Regions from separate parts of the Xanthobacter albus genome, predicted to be linked through region 2. Evidence: riboswitches for the same ligand, from Rfam matches in the RefSeq annotation. Region 2 holds a riboswitch; the other holds the start of a gene.

Region 1 (7,241 bases), 160 kb from region 2:
TCGTTGTCCTCGCTCGCCTTGTCGAGGTCGGCGTTGAGGAAGATGCCGGGCTTGTAGGCCACGCGGGCCACCCGGCCCGAGATTGGCGCCCGGTTCACGTGCACGTTGAACACGTTCATGAAGATGGAGACCCGCAGCAGCGGCTCGTCGGAAAGGTCCAGCTCGCGCGGGGGCTTGGCGAGGCCGACGAAGGACACCTGGCCATCCGCGGGCGCGACGATGAGCCCCTCACGCACTGGCGTGACGCGCGGCGGATCACGGAAGAACAAAGCGGTCCAGATGGCGAGCCCCACCCCGATCATGCCGAGGAAGGTGTTCAGCGACAAAAGCAGCAGGGCGATCACCACCGCGATGGCGATGAACGGGTAGCCTTCGCGGTGAATGGGCACCAGCGACTTGCGAATGGTGGCGACGAGGGACAAGGGGGCCTCCGAAGGACACCGCGCCGGGTGCTGGCACGCGAGCGCAGAGGTAGAGAGCGCGAGGCTCCGCGTCAAATGATGATGGCGCGCCCCTCGTCGGCCCCGAAGAGGGCCGCAGCATGGCGGCGCCGGCTTTTCACGAAGCGTTGCCGGATCACGATTCGCGGCGGCCCCGCTCAGGGGCGGAACAGCACCCCGCCGGTCATGGGCCACGGCGCGCCGGTGGTGGTGGGAAAGGTGAGCGCCAGCCCCAGCGCCGCCCGCGCCGCCAGGAAGCCGAAGGCGTGGGCCTCCAGCGCATCGGCCGACCAGCCCACCGCCTCGGCGGCCGCGACCTCCACCCCGAGCCGCGCCGCCAGCATGGCGAGCAGCGTGGGGTTGCGCGCGCCGCCGCCGGCCACGATCCAGCGCCGGGGCGGCGCCGGCAGCAGCGGCACCACCGCCGCGATGCTGGCCGCCGTCAGCGCCGTGAGGGTCGCGGCGCCGTCCTCCAGGCTCAGGGCGGCGAGCCCCATGCGGGCCGCCGCATGCTCCCGGAAGGCGTTGCGGTCCAGAGATTTGGGCGGCGCCTCGCGGAAGAAGGGATGGTCCAGCACGGCGACCACCGCCGCCTCGTCCACCCGCCCGCGCGCGGCGGCGGCGCCATCGGCGTCGAAGGGGCGGCCGGTACGGGACATCATGAAATCATCCAGGAGGGCGTTGCCGGGCCCGGTGTCGCAGGCGATGGGCGGCGCCGCGCCGTCGATCACCGTGACGTTCGCCACCCCGCCCACGTTCAGCACCGCGAGCGGGCGCGGCCCGCCGACGCCGGCGGCGAGGGCCGCATGGAACACGGGCACCAGCGGCGCCCCCTGGCCGCCCGCCGCCACGTCGGCGGCGCGGAAATCCGCCACCACCGGCACGCCGAGGGACGCCGCGAGCCGCGCCCCCTCCCCGATCTGCACGGTCAGCCGCGCATCCGGCCGGTGGAGCACCGTCTGGCCGTGGAAGCCCACGAGGTCGATATCGCCGGCCGAAAGGCGCAGCGGCACCAGCAGCGCGCGCACCGCCGCGGCATGGAGATCGGTGATGCGCCGCTCGGCCCGCGCCAGCGCGCCCGGCCGGTCGGTGCGGGCGTTGACGCCCCGTGCGTCGGCCATGGCCTGTTCCAGCAGGGCGCGGGTCTCGGGGTCGTAGGGCACGGTCAGCGACGGCCCGAGCCAGGAGACGCTCTCTCCGTCGGTGTCGATGAGGGCGGCGTCGATGCCGTCCATGGAAGTACCGCTCATCAGCCCGACGACGCGCATGCCCTGCTTCCTCTCCCGCTTCCGCGCCGGGGGCGTACCACGGGGGTGCCCTCCCCCATGCAATCCGGCGCCGGACCTGATACACCACGCTTCCTTTCCGCGCGCGTAACGCGCCTCCAACCGACTGATCGCGATGACCACCTTCCGTTCCGATTTCCTGCGCACGCTCGACGAGCGCGGCTACATCCACCAGTGCTCGGACCTCGAGCGCCTCGATGCCAAGGCCGCGGAAGGGCCCATCACCGCCTATATCGGCTTCGACGCCACCGCTTCCAGCCTGCATGCGGGGCACCTGCTCTCCATCATGATGCTGCGCACCCTGCAGCGCACGGGGCACAACCCCATCGCCCTCATGGGCGGGGGCACCACCAAGATCGGCGACCCCTCCGGCAAGGACGAGGCGCGCAGGATGCTCACCGATGAGCAGATCAACGCGAACATCGCCTCGATCCGCAAGGTGTTCGCCCGCTTCCTCGATTTCGAGGCGGGCGCCAGAATGGCCAACAACGCGGACTGGCTGGACGAGCTGAAGTACATCCCCCTGCTGCGGGAGGTGGGGCCGCACTTCACCATCAACCGCATGCTCACGTTCGATTCGGTGAAGCTGCGCCTGGAGCGCGAGCAGCCGCTCACCTTCCTCGAATTCAACTACATGATCCTGCAGGCCTATGACTTCGTGGAGCTGTCCAAGCGCCACGGCTGCATCCTGCAGATGGGCGGCTCCGACCAGTGGGGCAACATCGTCAACGGCATGGAGCTGGGCCGGCGCATGCGCGGAGCGGAGCTGTTCGCGCTCACCACGCCGCTGCTCACCACCTCCTCCGGCGCCAAGATGGGCAAGACCGCCGGCGGCGCCGTGTGGCTCGATGCCGAGCTGCTCTCGCCTTACGAATACTGGCAGTACTGGCGCAATGCCGGCGACGCGGACGTGGAGCGCTTCCTGAAGCTGTTCACCGAGCTGCCGCTGGACGAGATCGCCCGCCTCGCCGCCCTGAAGGACCAGGAGATCAACCTCGCCAAGGAGGTGCTGGCCACCGAGGCGACCGCCCTGCTGCATGGCCGCATCGCCGCCGAGCAGGCGCGGGAGACGGCGCGCGCCACCTTCGAGGAGGGCGCGCTGGCGGTGAACCTGCCCACGGTGGAGGTGCCCGCCGCCCAGCTCGAAGCCGGCCTGGGCGTGGCCAACGCGTTCGTGACGGCGGGGCTCGTCGCCTCCACGAGCGAGGCGCGCCGGCAGATCAAGGGCGGCGGGTTGAAGGTGAACGACGCGGCCGTGAACGACGAGAAGGCGACCCTCACCCCGGCGGCGCTCACCGCAGAAGGCGTCATCAAGCTCTCCCTCGGCAAGAAGAAGCACGTGCTGCTGAAGCCGGTGTGAGGAGGCTGCCGCCGGCCTCCGCCAGGGCCGGCGGTGATGCCGCGCTGCAACAGTTCCGCCGCATAAGGGATTGCGGCGGAAGCCGCGCGGAAGCGGGGCATTGACGTGCCGACAACCCCTCGCCTAGGTTGCCTCCTGACGGTATTCCTCCCAGAGGAATGAAAAGGGAATGCGGTGCGGGCGCAAGGCGCTCCATTCCGCAGCTGCCCCCGCAACTGTAAGCGGCGAGCCCTTCGCCAAACGCCACTGGGCACTCGGGGCCTGGGAAGGCGGCGAAGGGCGGCGACCCGCGAGCCAGGAGACCTGCCGTCGATCCGTGGTCACACGCGGGCTCATCGGGCGGGGTGTTCCGGTGGCGGGCTGGTTCGCGGCGCGCGGCTTCAGGGCTGCGCGGTGCTCGGGCCCTCGTTCGCGGTGACGTGCCACTGGCGTCCCGCCCGAGGTCCGAATGTCCGTCGTCCCGCCTTCAGCCATCGCCTTTTCCGGCGGCCTGCGCCGCATCGCCCCGCTCTCCTTCTCCGCGAGCCTCGTCGCCCTCCTGGCCGCGACGCCGGCGCTCGCCCAGTCGGCGGGCGGCGTCCAGGCCGACGGCGGCCAGATCGACCTGCCGGACGTGGTGGTGAGCGCCACCACCATTCCCACGCCCGCGAACGAGGTGGCGAGCTCGGTCACCGTCATCACCCGCCAGGAGCTGGACGAGACCCAGCGCCGCGACGTGCCGGACGCGCTTCAATCGGTGCCCGGCCTCAATGTGGTGCAGACCGGCGGTCCCGGCGGCACCACCTCGGTCTTCATGCGTGGCACGAATTCCAACCAGACCAAGATCCTGCTCGACGGCATCGATCTCGGCGACCCCTCCAGCGCCAATGGGGCATTCGACCTCGGCACCTTGTATACCAACGACTTCGCCCGCATGGAGGTGCTGCGCGGCCCGCAGAGCGGCCTCTACGGCTCGGACGCCATCGGCGGCGTCATCTCCATGACCACCGAGCGCGGCTCGGGCCCGGCCAAGGCCGCCGGATACCTGGAGGCGGGCGCCCTCGGCACCTTCAACCAGGTCGGGAGCCTCACCGGCGGCTACAACAACAATATCGGCTACGCCTTCAATGTCGGCCACTTCGCCTCAACCGCGATCCCGGTGACGCCGCAGAACATCCTGCTCCCCGGCGAGGTGGCGAACAACAACAACTCCGACAACTGGACCTATTCCGGCCGCCTCGACGCCGACATCAACGACGCCTTTTCGGTGAACCTCGTCGCCCGCTACATCCAGACCCAGCTTGCCTACACCTCGGACCTCTACAACTCCTCGACCTACACCGGCTATCCCGCGCCGCTGCAGGACACGGGCTACGGCAAGTTCTTCATCGGCAAGGCGGAAGGGCAGTGGAAGGCGCTCGACGACAAGCTGGTGAGCACCTTCGGCGTCTCCGCCACCGACTACACCCGCGACAATGCCAGCCCCTACCCGAACAACGTGAGCGCCTATGACGGCGACCGCCAGACCTATTACCTGCGCTCCAACTACACCTTCATGCCCGGCCAGAGCATCCTCCTGGGCGTGGAGCGCTACAACGAGAGCATGACCAGCGAGAGCACGTGGTCGAGCATGGACGCCAGCACCGGCGACACCGCCGGCTACGCCCAGCTCCAGTCCACGCTGCTCGAGCGCCTCTTCCTCGCCGCCAACGTGCGCTACGACAGCAACGACGATTTCGGCGACCACACCACCTGGCGCCTCGCCCCCGCGCTGCGGTTCCCCGAGACCGGCACCAAGCTGAAGGTCACCTACGGCACCGGCTTCAAGGCGCCCACCCTTTACCAGCTCTATGCCCCCTCCGGCGGCAACCCCAACCTTCAGCCGGAAGAAAGCACCGGCTGGGATGCCGGCTTCGAGCAGGCCCTGTGGCAGGATCGCGTCAGCTTCGGCGCCACCTATTTCAGCAACGACATCACGAACCTGATCAATTCAGTCCAGGTTTCGACCTATGTCTGGAGCAACTCCAACATCGCCAGCGTCACCACGGACGGCTGGGAAGCCTTCGTCGCCGTGAAGGTCACCGACAATCTCTCCGTGCGCGCGGACTACACTTATACCGACGCCGTCGGCCACCCCGAGGACGGGGTTTCGCCCGGCTCCTGCGCCCCCACCGGCATCGATACCTGCACGCCCCTGCGCCGCCCGAAGAACAAGGTGTCGCTGGCGGTCAACTGGCAGCCGGTGGAGCCGCTCACCCTCTCCGCCACCCTGGTGTATCTCTCCGACTGGTGGGACATCGACCGCACCACCTATGCCTTCGTGGAGCAGCCCGGCTACACCATCTTCAACGTGGCGGCGAACTACACCGTCAACCAGAACGTCAAGATCTTCGGGCGCATCGACAACCTGTTCGATGAGACCTACGAAAACCCCAACGGCTATCTGGCCCCCGGCATGTCCGCCTATGCCGGCCTGAAGCTCACCTACTGAGGACTCCGGACAGTGCAGCGCGCCTCTCCCCCTCCCCGTTCCGCCGCCGGCCCGGCCGGCCGGGGGTGGGCGCGCCGCATCCTGACGGCGGCGGTGGTCGGCGCCGCCGTGCTCGCTCCGGCGCGCGCCGCGCCGGCGTGGGCGGCCGGGCCGGAGCCCGCCGCCCCACCCCGCCGCATCGTCTCGCTGAACCTCTGCGCCGACGAGCTGGCGCTGCGCCTCGCGCCCAGGGGCAGCGTCATCTCCGTCACCAGCCTCGCGGCCGATCCGGTCAGCTCCACGGTGACGGATCTCGCCGCCGGCATCCCCGCCAACCGGGGCCTCGCGGAGGAGGTGGTGCCGCTGGCACCCGACCTCGTGCTCGCCGGCGCCTTCACCACCCGCAGCACCGTGGCGCTGCTGCAGCGCTTCGGCATTCCGGTGATGGAGCTCACCATTCCCACCAGCCTGGAGGAGGGCTATGCGCAGATCCGCGCTGTGGCCGCCCGCCTCGGCGTGCCCGAGAAGGGGGAGGAGATGGTGCGGGAGATCGAGGACGCCATCGCCGCCGCTCCGCCGCCGCCCCATCCCGCGCCGCGCACGGTGGTGCTGCGCCCCAACGGCTTCACGGTCGGCCGCGACAGCCTGCCCGACGACCTCATGCGCCGGGCCGGGCTCGACAACGTGGCCGCCCGCCTCTCCCCCGACAAACTCGGCCAGCTCTCCCTGGAGGAGATCCTCGCCGCCCGGCCCGACGTGCTGGTGGTGGATGACGAGCCCGGCGCGCCGCCCTCCCTCGCCCGCGAGATGATGCGCCACCCCGCCATCGCCGAGGCGCTCGCGCACGGGCGCGTCGCGCCCATGCCGCTGAGGCTTTGGGCGTGCGTGGGGCCGCAGCTCGGCGAGGCGTTCACGCGCCTGTCGAAGGCCGCCCATTCCGCGGCGCCGGCCGGCATCGCCGCCGCGCCCGCTCCCACCCGGACACGCTGATGGACGACGCCTTCGCGGAACCCGCCGCCTTGCCCCAGCCGCTGCTGCTGGCGCTGCTCTCGGCGCTGGCGCTGGCGCTGTTCGCGCTCTCGCTCGCCATCGGCTACGCCCCCATCGACTGGGGCGCGGCGGTTTCCGACATCCTCGCCGGCCGCCACGGGCTCGATGCCCTGGTGCTGGTGCAGTTGCGCCTGCCGCGGGCGCTGCTCGGCCTGCTGGTGGGCTTCAGCCTGGGCCTCACGGGGGCGGCGCTGCAGGGGCTGATGCGCAATCCGCTGGCGGATCCGGGAGTGGTGGGCGTCTCGGGCGCGGCGGCGCTGGGGGCTGTCACGGCCTTCTATTTCGGCGCGGCGACCCTGTTCGCGCTGGCGTTGCCGCTCGGCGGCCTCGCGGGGGCCGCGCTCGCCACGGCGGTGCTGCTCGCCCTTGCCCGGCGCGGAGCCTCCACCACCGCGCTCATCCTCGCAGGCGTCGCGCTCAACAGCCTCGCGGGCGCCCTCACCGCCCTCGCGCTCAATCTCTCGCCCAGCCCCTATGCCACGCTGGAAATCGTGTTCTGGCTGATGGGCTCACTCTCGGACCGCAGCCTGCAGCACGTGCTGCTCGCCTTGCCCTTCATCCTGGTGGGGGCGGCGCTGGTGCTCTCCACCGCCCGCGGGCTCGATGCCCTTACCCTGGGCGAGGAGACGGCCGAGAGCCTCGGCTTCTCCCTGCCC
Region 2 (7,241 bases):
CATGGGCCAGCACCTCCGGCAGGAGGTGGGTGTGGGGCCCCTCCGGCGATCGCCCCTCGGGCGGGGGAATGGGGGCATCCACCTCCGCCCGAAGACAGGGCGCTTCCACCACCCGCACCGGGCTCTCCGCCAGCACGGCGCCGCCGATGCGCGCGAGGCATTCGGGCCAGGGCGCGCCGCAATGGTCGGCGACGCGCGAGGCGAGCCCGGCGGAGCAGCGGATGGAGAAGCGCGCCGCCCGGCGCCCGAGGCCGAGGTCGAAGCGCATCCCCCCGCCATCGCGGGCGAGCAGCGCCTCCGTGTCCGGGCCGAGGGCGGTGAGCGCGCGCGGGCCTTCGGGGCCCACCCGTCCCGCCGGCACCGCCAGGGCGATGAGCGGCGCGGCACCGGCCCGCGTCATCTCGAACGCGGCCAGATGCGGGGGCGCCTCAAGGCGGAGCGCCGCGCGGGCCGTGCGCAGGGTCAGCGTCGCACCCGCGCGCCGCGCCTCGAACGCCTCCCCCGGCGCGCGCAGCACCTCCGCCACGGCGCCGTGCACACCCGCGACGAAGGTGCCCTGCGCCTCGGTGAAGCGGCGCTCCACCTCGTCCAGCAGCGCCTCCCCCCGCCAGGGGAGCCGCCGCACCGCGAGGCCGAGCGCGGCGGCGCGTGCCGGCAGCGCGCGCCAGACGCGGTCGCGGGTCGCCTCGTCGGCGGAGCCCCAGATGGCGATCTCATCGCGGGTGCGGGCGCAGCCGGTGCACAGGCCGCGCGCCTCGTCCATGGCGCAGGCGCCGATGCAGGGGCTGGCCGGGCGCACCTTCTCCACGGCATTCATCAGAACTCGATCCCCGCCTGGGCCTTCACGCCGTCGCGGAAGGGATGCTTCACGAGCGTCATCTCTGTCACGAGATCGGCGGCCGCGACCAGCTCCGGCCGCGCGTTGCGGCCGGTGAGGCAGACGTGGGTCATGGGCGGCTTCCGCGTGAGGAGAAAATCCACCACCTCGGCAATGTCGAGATAGTCGTAACGCAGGGCGATGTTGATCTCGTCCAGAAGCACGAAGCGGATTTCAGGGTCAAGGATCTGCTCCTGGGCGATGCGCCATCCGTTGCGGGCGGCGGCCACGTCGCGCTCGCGGTCCTGGGTCTCCCAGGTAAAGCCCTCTCCCGAGACGAAGAAGCGGCACTCCTGCGCGAACCGCTCGCGCAGCAGGGTCTTCTCGCCGGTATCCCGGTCGCCCTTGATGAACTGCACCACCGCGCAGGGCATGCCGTGGGCGATGCAGCGCAGGACCATGCCGAAGCCGGAGGAGGACTTGCCCTTGCCCGCCCCCGTGTGGACGATGACGAGCCCCTTCTCCTGCGTCTTCGTCTTCATCAACTCGTCCCGCGCCGCCTTGACGACCTTCATCTTGGCGTTGTGGCGGGCGGTCAGGTCTTCCATCTCAGTTCCTTCGCGCTTGACAGGGCGGGCCGTTCGGGCACATTCCCCCGACGCTGGTGTCTGTGTAAACAGATGAAAAGGGAATGCGCCAGGCCGCTCCGATCAGGAGCACGGCCCAAGCGCAGCCGCCCCCGCGACCGTGACCGGAGAGGTCGCCCGACGCCACTGGTTTCGCCACCGGGAAGGCAGGGCGCCCGACAGAGGGCCGAAAGGCGCCTCTGACTTCCGCAAGCCGGGAGACCTGCCAGCCCAAACCGACGAAGCCGGCGGGGTGCACCGGTGTCGGGAGGGCTGCGCGCGCACCCGCCCGCCATGAGAATCCCCCTGTGCCATCACCATGTGGGACCAAGGGCGCCATGGCCAACCTCGAAAAGCTACCCGTCACCGTCATCACGGGCTTTCTCGGCTCGGGCAAGACCACGCTCATCTCCCACCTGATGCGCAACGCGGGGGGGCGGCGCCTCGCGGTGGTGGTCAACGAGTTCGGCGACGTGGGCGTGGACGGGGAGATCCTGAAGGGCTGCGCCCTGCCCGACTGCCCGGCGGAGAACATCATCGAGCTCGCCAACGGCTGCATCTGCTGCACCGTGGCCGATGACTTCATCCCCACCATCGAGGCGCTGATGGCGCTCGATCCCCGGCCCGAGCACATCCTGATCGAGACCTCCGGCCTTGCCCTGCCCAAGCCGCTCGTGAAGGCCTTCGACTGGCCGGACATCCGCTCCAGGATCACCGTGGACGGCGTCATTGCCCTCGCCGACGCGGAAGCCGTGGCGGCCGGCCGCTTCGCGCCCGACACGGCGGCCGTGGACCGCCAGCGCCAGGCGGACGCGAGCATCGACCACGAGACCCCGCTCAGCGAGGTGTTCGAGGACCAGATCGCCTGCGCCGACATCGTCCTGCTCACCAAGGCCGACCTCGCCGGCCCGGAGGGCGTGGCCAAGGCGAAGGCGATCATTCACGCAGAGGCGCCGCGCCCCCTGCCCGTCATCGAGGTGGTGGACGGCGCCGTGGACCCGCGCGTGATCCTCGGCCTCGGCGCCGCCGCCGAGGATGACCTCGACGCCCGCCCGAGCCACCATGACGACGCCTCCGACCACCACCACGACGATTTCGACAGCGTGGTCATCGACATCCCCGAGCTGGCCGACCCCGCCGAGCTGGCGGCGCGGATCACCGAGCTGGCGGCACGGCGGAACATCCTCCGGGTGAAGGGCCATGCGGCGGTGGCCGGCAAGCCCATGCGCCTCCTGGTCCAGGCGGTGGGCGCGCGGGTGCGCCACCAGTACGACCGGCCGTGGGGACCGCAGGAGCGGCGCCGGGGCCGGCTCGTGGTCATCGCCGAGCATGACGACGTGGATGCCGACGCCATCCGTGCCATCCTCGCGCCGCGGGCCGAGGCCGCCGAATAGGCCATGCACGTCGTCTTCCGCGAAAGCCACGGCCTCGACGAGACCGAGACGCCCGCCGATCTCGGCCAGAGCCCGGCCGAGCTGGTGGTGCTGTCCTTCTCCGATTCCGATCTCGGCGCCTTCGCGGCCGGCTGGCGGCGCGGCGGCGGGCGCGAGGGGGGCATGCCCTCCCTGCGGCTCGCCAACATCGCCGCGCTGCGGCACCCGCTCTCCGTGGACACCTATGTGGAGCGCACCCTTTCCGGCGCGCGGGGCATCCTCGTCCGGCTCATCGGCGGCCTGCCCTATTGGCCCTACGGCGTGAGCCAGGTCGAGGCGCTGGCGCGCGCCAGGGGCATCGCGCTCGCGGTGCTGCCGGCGGACGGACGGCCCGACGCACGGCTCGACGCCGTCTCCACCGTGCCGGGATCGACGCTGGAGCGGCTGGCGGCGCTGTGCGACGCGGGCGGCGCGGTCGCGGCCCAGGCGGCGCTGGCGCAGATGGCGCTGGCCGCCGGCCTCTATGCCCCGCCGGTGCCGGGCGCGAAGACGCTGCCGCCCTACGGCGCCTGGACGCCCGAGGACGGCGTGCGCGCGCCGGAACCGGCCATCGGCGGCGACGGCGCGCCGCTGGCGCTCGTGGTGTTCTACCGCTCCTACCTCGTGGCGGCCGACACGGCGCCTGTGGAGGCACTGTTCTCGGCCCTGCGGCAACGCGGCTTCCGTGTGCTGGGCCTGTTCGCGCCCTCGCTGAAGGCGACCGGCGCGGCGGAATGGCTCGCCCGGCAGGTGGCCACGCTCGCGCCGGCAGCCATCGTGAACGCCACCGCCTTCTCGGGCCGGCAGGAAAACAAGGGGCAGGAGGGCGGCGCCTCGCCGCTCGACGCGGCGGGCGTACCGGTGTTCCAGGTGGCGCTCGCGACCTCGACCATCGAGGCCTGGAGCGCCGCCGCGCGCGGACTCTCGCCGGCGGACCTCGCCATGCATGTGGTGCTGCCGGAGGTGGACGGGCGCATCTTCGCCGGGGTCGCCTCGTTTAAGGCGCCGGCGGAGCGCGACCCGCAGCTCGAATACGCGCGGGCGGTCCACGCCCCCCATCCCGGCCGCGTCGCCGCCATCGCCGACCGCGTGGCCGCCTGGGCGCGGCTGGCGGCGCGGCCGGCGCATGCCCGGCGCCCAGCCCTGGTGCTCTCCACCTATCCGGGCCGCGCCTGGAACATGGCCCATGCGGTGGGCCTCGATCCCCTGGCCTCGGCCGAGGCGATGCTCGCCGACCTCGCGGCTGAGGGATACGACGCGGCGCCGGGCGAGCCCCTCGCCCGCGCCCTCGCGGAAGGGCGCATTTACTGGCCGCGCGATGCCTATGAGGCGGCGCTCGGCAGCCTGCCGGAAACGCTGCGCGCGGAGCTGCACACGGCGTGGGGCGCGCCGCAGGACGACCCGGACATGACCCCCCAAGGCTTCGCCTTCTCCGCTGTCCGGCGGGGCAAGGCCATCGTCGCCCTGCAACCCGAGCGCGGCCTTCCGGTGCGGCGGGATGGCGACTATCACGACCTCTCCCGCGTGCCGCGCCACGCTTATGTCGCCTTCTACCTGTGGCTGCGCGCGGAGGCGGACGCCCTCGTCCACATCGGCGCCCACGGCACGCTGGAATGGCTGCCCGGCAAGGCGGTGGCGCTCAGCGCGGCGTGCTGGCCGGAGGCGCTGGCGGGCGCCCTGCCCGTCATCTACCCCTTCATCGTCAACGATCCCGGCGAGGCGGCGCAGGCCAAGCGCCGCATCGGCGCGGTGACGCTCGGCCATGTTCCCCCGCCGCTGCGGCCCTCCGGCGCCCCGGCCCGCCTCGCGCGGCTGGAGGCGCTGCTCGACGAATTCTCCAACGCCGACGGGCTCGACCCGAAGCGGCGCGCCCGCCTCGTCCGCGACATCCGGGACGAGGCCCAGGCCCTGGGCGTGGAGCGCGACCTGGGTATCGAAGCCGGCCTGCCCCCGCACGAGGCCGTGACACGGATCGACCGCTTCGTCTGCGACGTCAAGGAGAGCCAGTTCGGCGACGGCCTCCACGTCTTCGGCCGCGCCCCCGCGGCGCCCGGCGCCTTCGATGCGCGCGCCTCGGCGGCGGCGGAGCGGCGCGCCTTCCTCGACGCGCTCGACGGCCGGCGCATCGCGCCCGGCCCCTCCGGCTCGCCCTATCGCGGCCGGGCGGACGTGCTGCCCACGGGGCGCAACCTCTACACCACCGATCCGCGCGCGGTGCCCACCCGCGCGGCCTATGCCCAGGGCGTGCGGCTCGCCGGGGAGCTGGTGCGCCGGCACATGCAGGACGAGGGCGACTGGCCGCGCGCCCTCATCGTCGATCTGTGGGGCTCGGCCACCATGCGCACGGCGGGCGAGGAATTCGCCATGGCGCTCGCCCTCATGGGCGTGCGGCCGGTGTGGGACGCGGGATCGGAGCGGGTCGCCGGCATCGAGGTGCTGCCCGTCGCCGAGCTGGAGCGGCCGCGCGTCGACGTGACGCTGCGCATCTCCGGCCTCTTCCGCGACGTGTTCCCCACCCTCTCCGCGCTGTTCCAGCAGGCGGTGCGCGCGCTCGCCGCGCGCGAGGGCGAGCAGGAGTGGAACCCCTATGCGGGCCGGCCGGAGCCGCGCGTCTACGGCCCCGCCCCCGGCGGCTTCGGGCTCGGCATGGGCGGCGCGCTGCAGGATTATTCGGCGGACGGCCGCCGCGCGGCGGGCGAGGCCTGGCTCGCCGCCAGCGCCTTCGCCCACGACGGGGCCGAGGCCACCCGCGACGAGGCAGGCCTGCGCGCGCGCGTGGCGCGGGCCGACGCCTTCGTGCATCTCCAGGACCTGCCGGAAACCGACCTTCTCCTCGCCGAGGACTATGCGGCGCACGAGGCCGGCTTCGCCGCGGCGCGGGACCTCGCGGGCGGCGGCGGCGCGCTCTACCACCTCGACAACACCGATCCCGCCCGCCCGCGCGCCCGCGCCCTGGCGGAGGAAATCGCCCGCGTGGTGCGCGCCCGCGCCGCCCATCCCGGCTGGATCGCGGGCATGCGCCGGCACGGCTTCCGCGGTGCGGCGGAAATCGCCGCCACGCTGGAGAACATGGCCGCCTTCGCCCATCTGGCCGGGGCGGTGCCGGCCCATCTCTTCGATCTCTATTGGGACTCGACCCTGGGCGATGCCGAGGTTTGCGCCTTCCTGGAGGAGGCGAACCCGGAAGCCCATGCGGCCATGCGCGCGCGCTTCGCCGCCCTCCATGCGGCGGGGCTGTGGCGCTCACGCCGCAACTCCGTGCTCGCAGCGCTGGGAACGGTGGAATGAGCGCGCCCGACATCAAGGGCTGGTGCCCCGGTGCCCATCGCCCCATGGCGTCCGGCGACGGGCTGGTGGCGCGGGTCCGCCCGCCGCTGGGTGAGCTGACGCCGGAGCAGGCGCTTGGACTCGCGGACCTGGCGGAGGGCCACGGAAACAGCTTTCTGGAACTGACGAGCCGCGCCAACGTGCAATTGCGCGGCGTCACGGCGGCAGGCCACCCGGCAGTGCTGGAGACCCTGGCGCGCCTCGGCCTGCTGGATGCGGCCCCGGAAGCTGAGGGCCGGCGCAACATCGTGACCGATCCGTTCCGGCCGCTCGGGGCGGACGACATCCAGGCGCGCTGCGCCCGCGCGCTCGCGCATGGCCTCGCCGCGCCGGAATTCGGCGCCCTGCCCTCCAAGTTCGGCTTCGTGGTGGATGCCGGGCCGCGCCGGCGGCTCGCCGGCATCAGCGGCGACATCCGCATCGAGGCGGCGGGCGCGCGGCTCCTGGTGCGGGCGGACGGCATGGCGCGCGGACGCACGGCGGCGGATGACGGAGAGGCGGTCCGCGCGGCGCTGGATCTCGCCCGCTGGTTCCTCGCCTCGGGCGGGGTTGGGGCGGACGGGCGCGGCCGCATGCGCGGGTACCTCAAAGCCGGGGCGGCGCTTCCCCCCGCATTCGCCGGCGAGGCGCGCCCCAATCCCGAGGCGCCGACGCCGCGCCCCGGCCCCGTGGCCACGGAGCTTGGCGCCGGGCTCAACGTGGCGGTGGCCTTCGGCCAGCTCCGGGCGCCGGACCTGCGCCGCCTCGCCGGCAGCGGCGCCAGCGTGCTGCGCGTCACGCCCTACCGCATGCTCCACCTGCCGGACGTGCGCGGCATCGGCCCCGTGGGCGACGCCCCGGACCTGATCCTCGCGCCGGACGATCCTCTCCTCGCCGTCATCGCCTGCACCGGGGCGCCGGGGTGTCCGCAGGCCGGCGTGGCGACCCGCGCGCTCGCCCGCGCCCTCGCGCCCCTGGTGCCGCGCGGCGCCATGCTGCACGTCTCCGGCTGCGCCAAGGGCTGCGCCCTCCCCGGCCGCGCCGACATTACCCTGGTGGGGCGCGACGGCGCCTTCGACC

What was found. A riboswitch is a leader RNA that binds a small molecule or an ion and turns the genes downstream of it on or off. The one in region 2 is predicted to bind cobalamin.
Region 1: it holds a riboswitch for cobalamin, as region 2 does, so the genes downstream of both, V5F75_RS18990 (TonB-dependent receptor plug domain-containing protein) here and cobW (cobalamin biosynthesis protein CobW) in region 2, are expected to answer to the same signal.

The regions. Positions count from the first base shown of each region.
Region 1 covers NZ_CM195532.1:4,263,531-4,270,771, forward strand. The annotation lists gene V5F75_RS18975 (phosphatidylserine decarboxylase) at 1-422, opposite strand, end outside; gene V5F75_RS18980 (anhydro-N-acetylmuramic acid kinase) at 599-1,708, opposite strand; gene tyrS (tyrosine--tRNA ligase) at 1,842-3,086, shown strand; cobalamin riboswitch at 3,209-3,411, shown strand; gene V5F75_RS18990 (TonB-dependent receptor plug domain-containing protein) at 3,535-5,556, shown strand; gene V5F75_RS18995 (ABC transporter substrate-binding protein) at 5,569-6,525, shown strand; gene V5F75_RS19000 (FecCD family ABC transporter permease) at 6,525-7,241, shown strand, end outside.
Region 2 covers NZ_CM195532.1:4,100,535-4,107,775, forward strand. The annotation lists gene V5F75_RS18335 (DUF1289 domain-containing protein) at 1-817, opposite strand, end outside; gene cobO (cob(I)yrinic acid a,c-diamide adenosyltransferase) at 817-1,425, opposite strand; cobalamin riboswitch at 1,463-1,688, shown strand; gene cobW (cobalamin biosynthesis protein CobW) at 1,782-2,837, shown strand; gene cobN (cobaltochelatase subunit CobN) at 2,841-6,143, shown strand; gene cobG (precorrin-3B synthase) at 6,140-7,241, shown strand, end outside.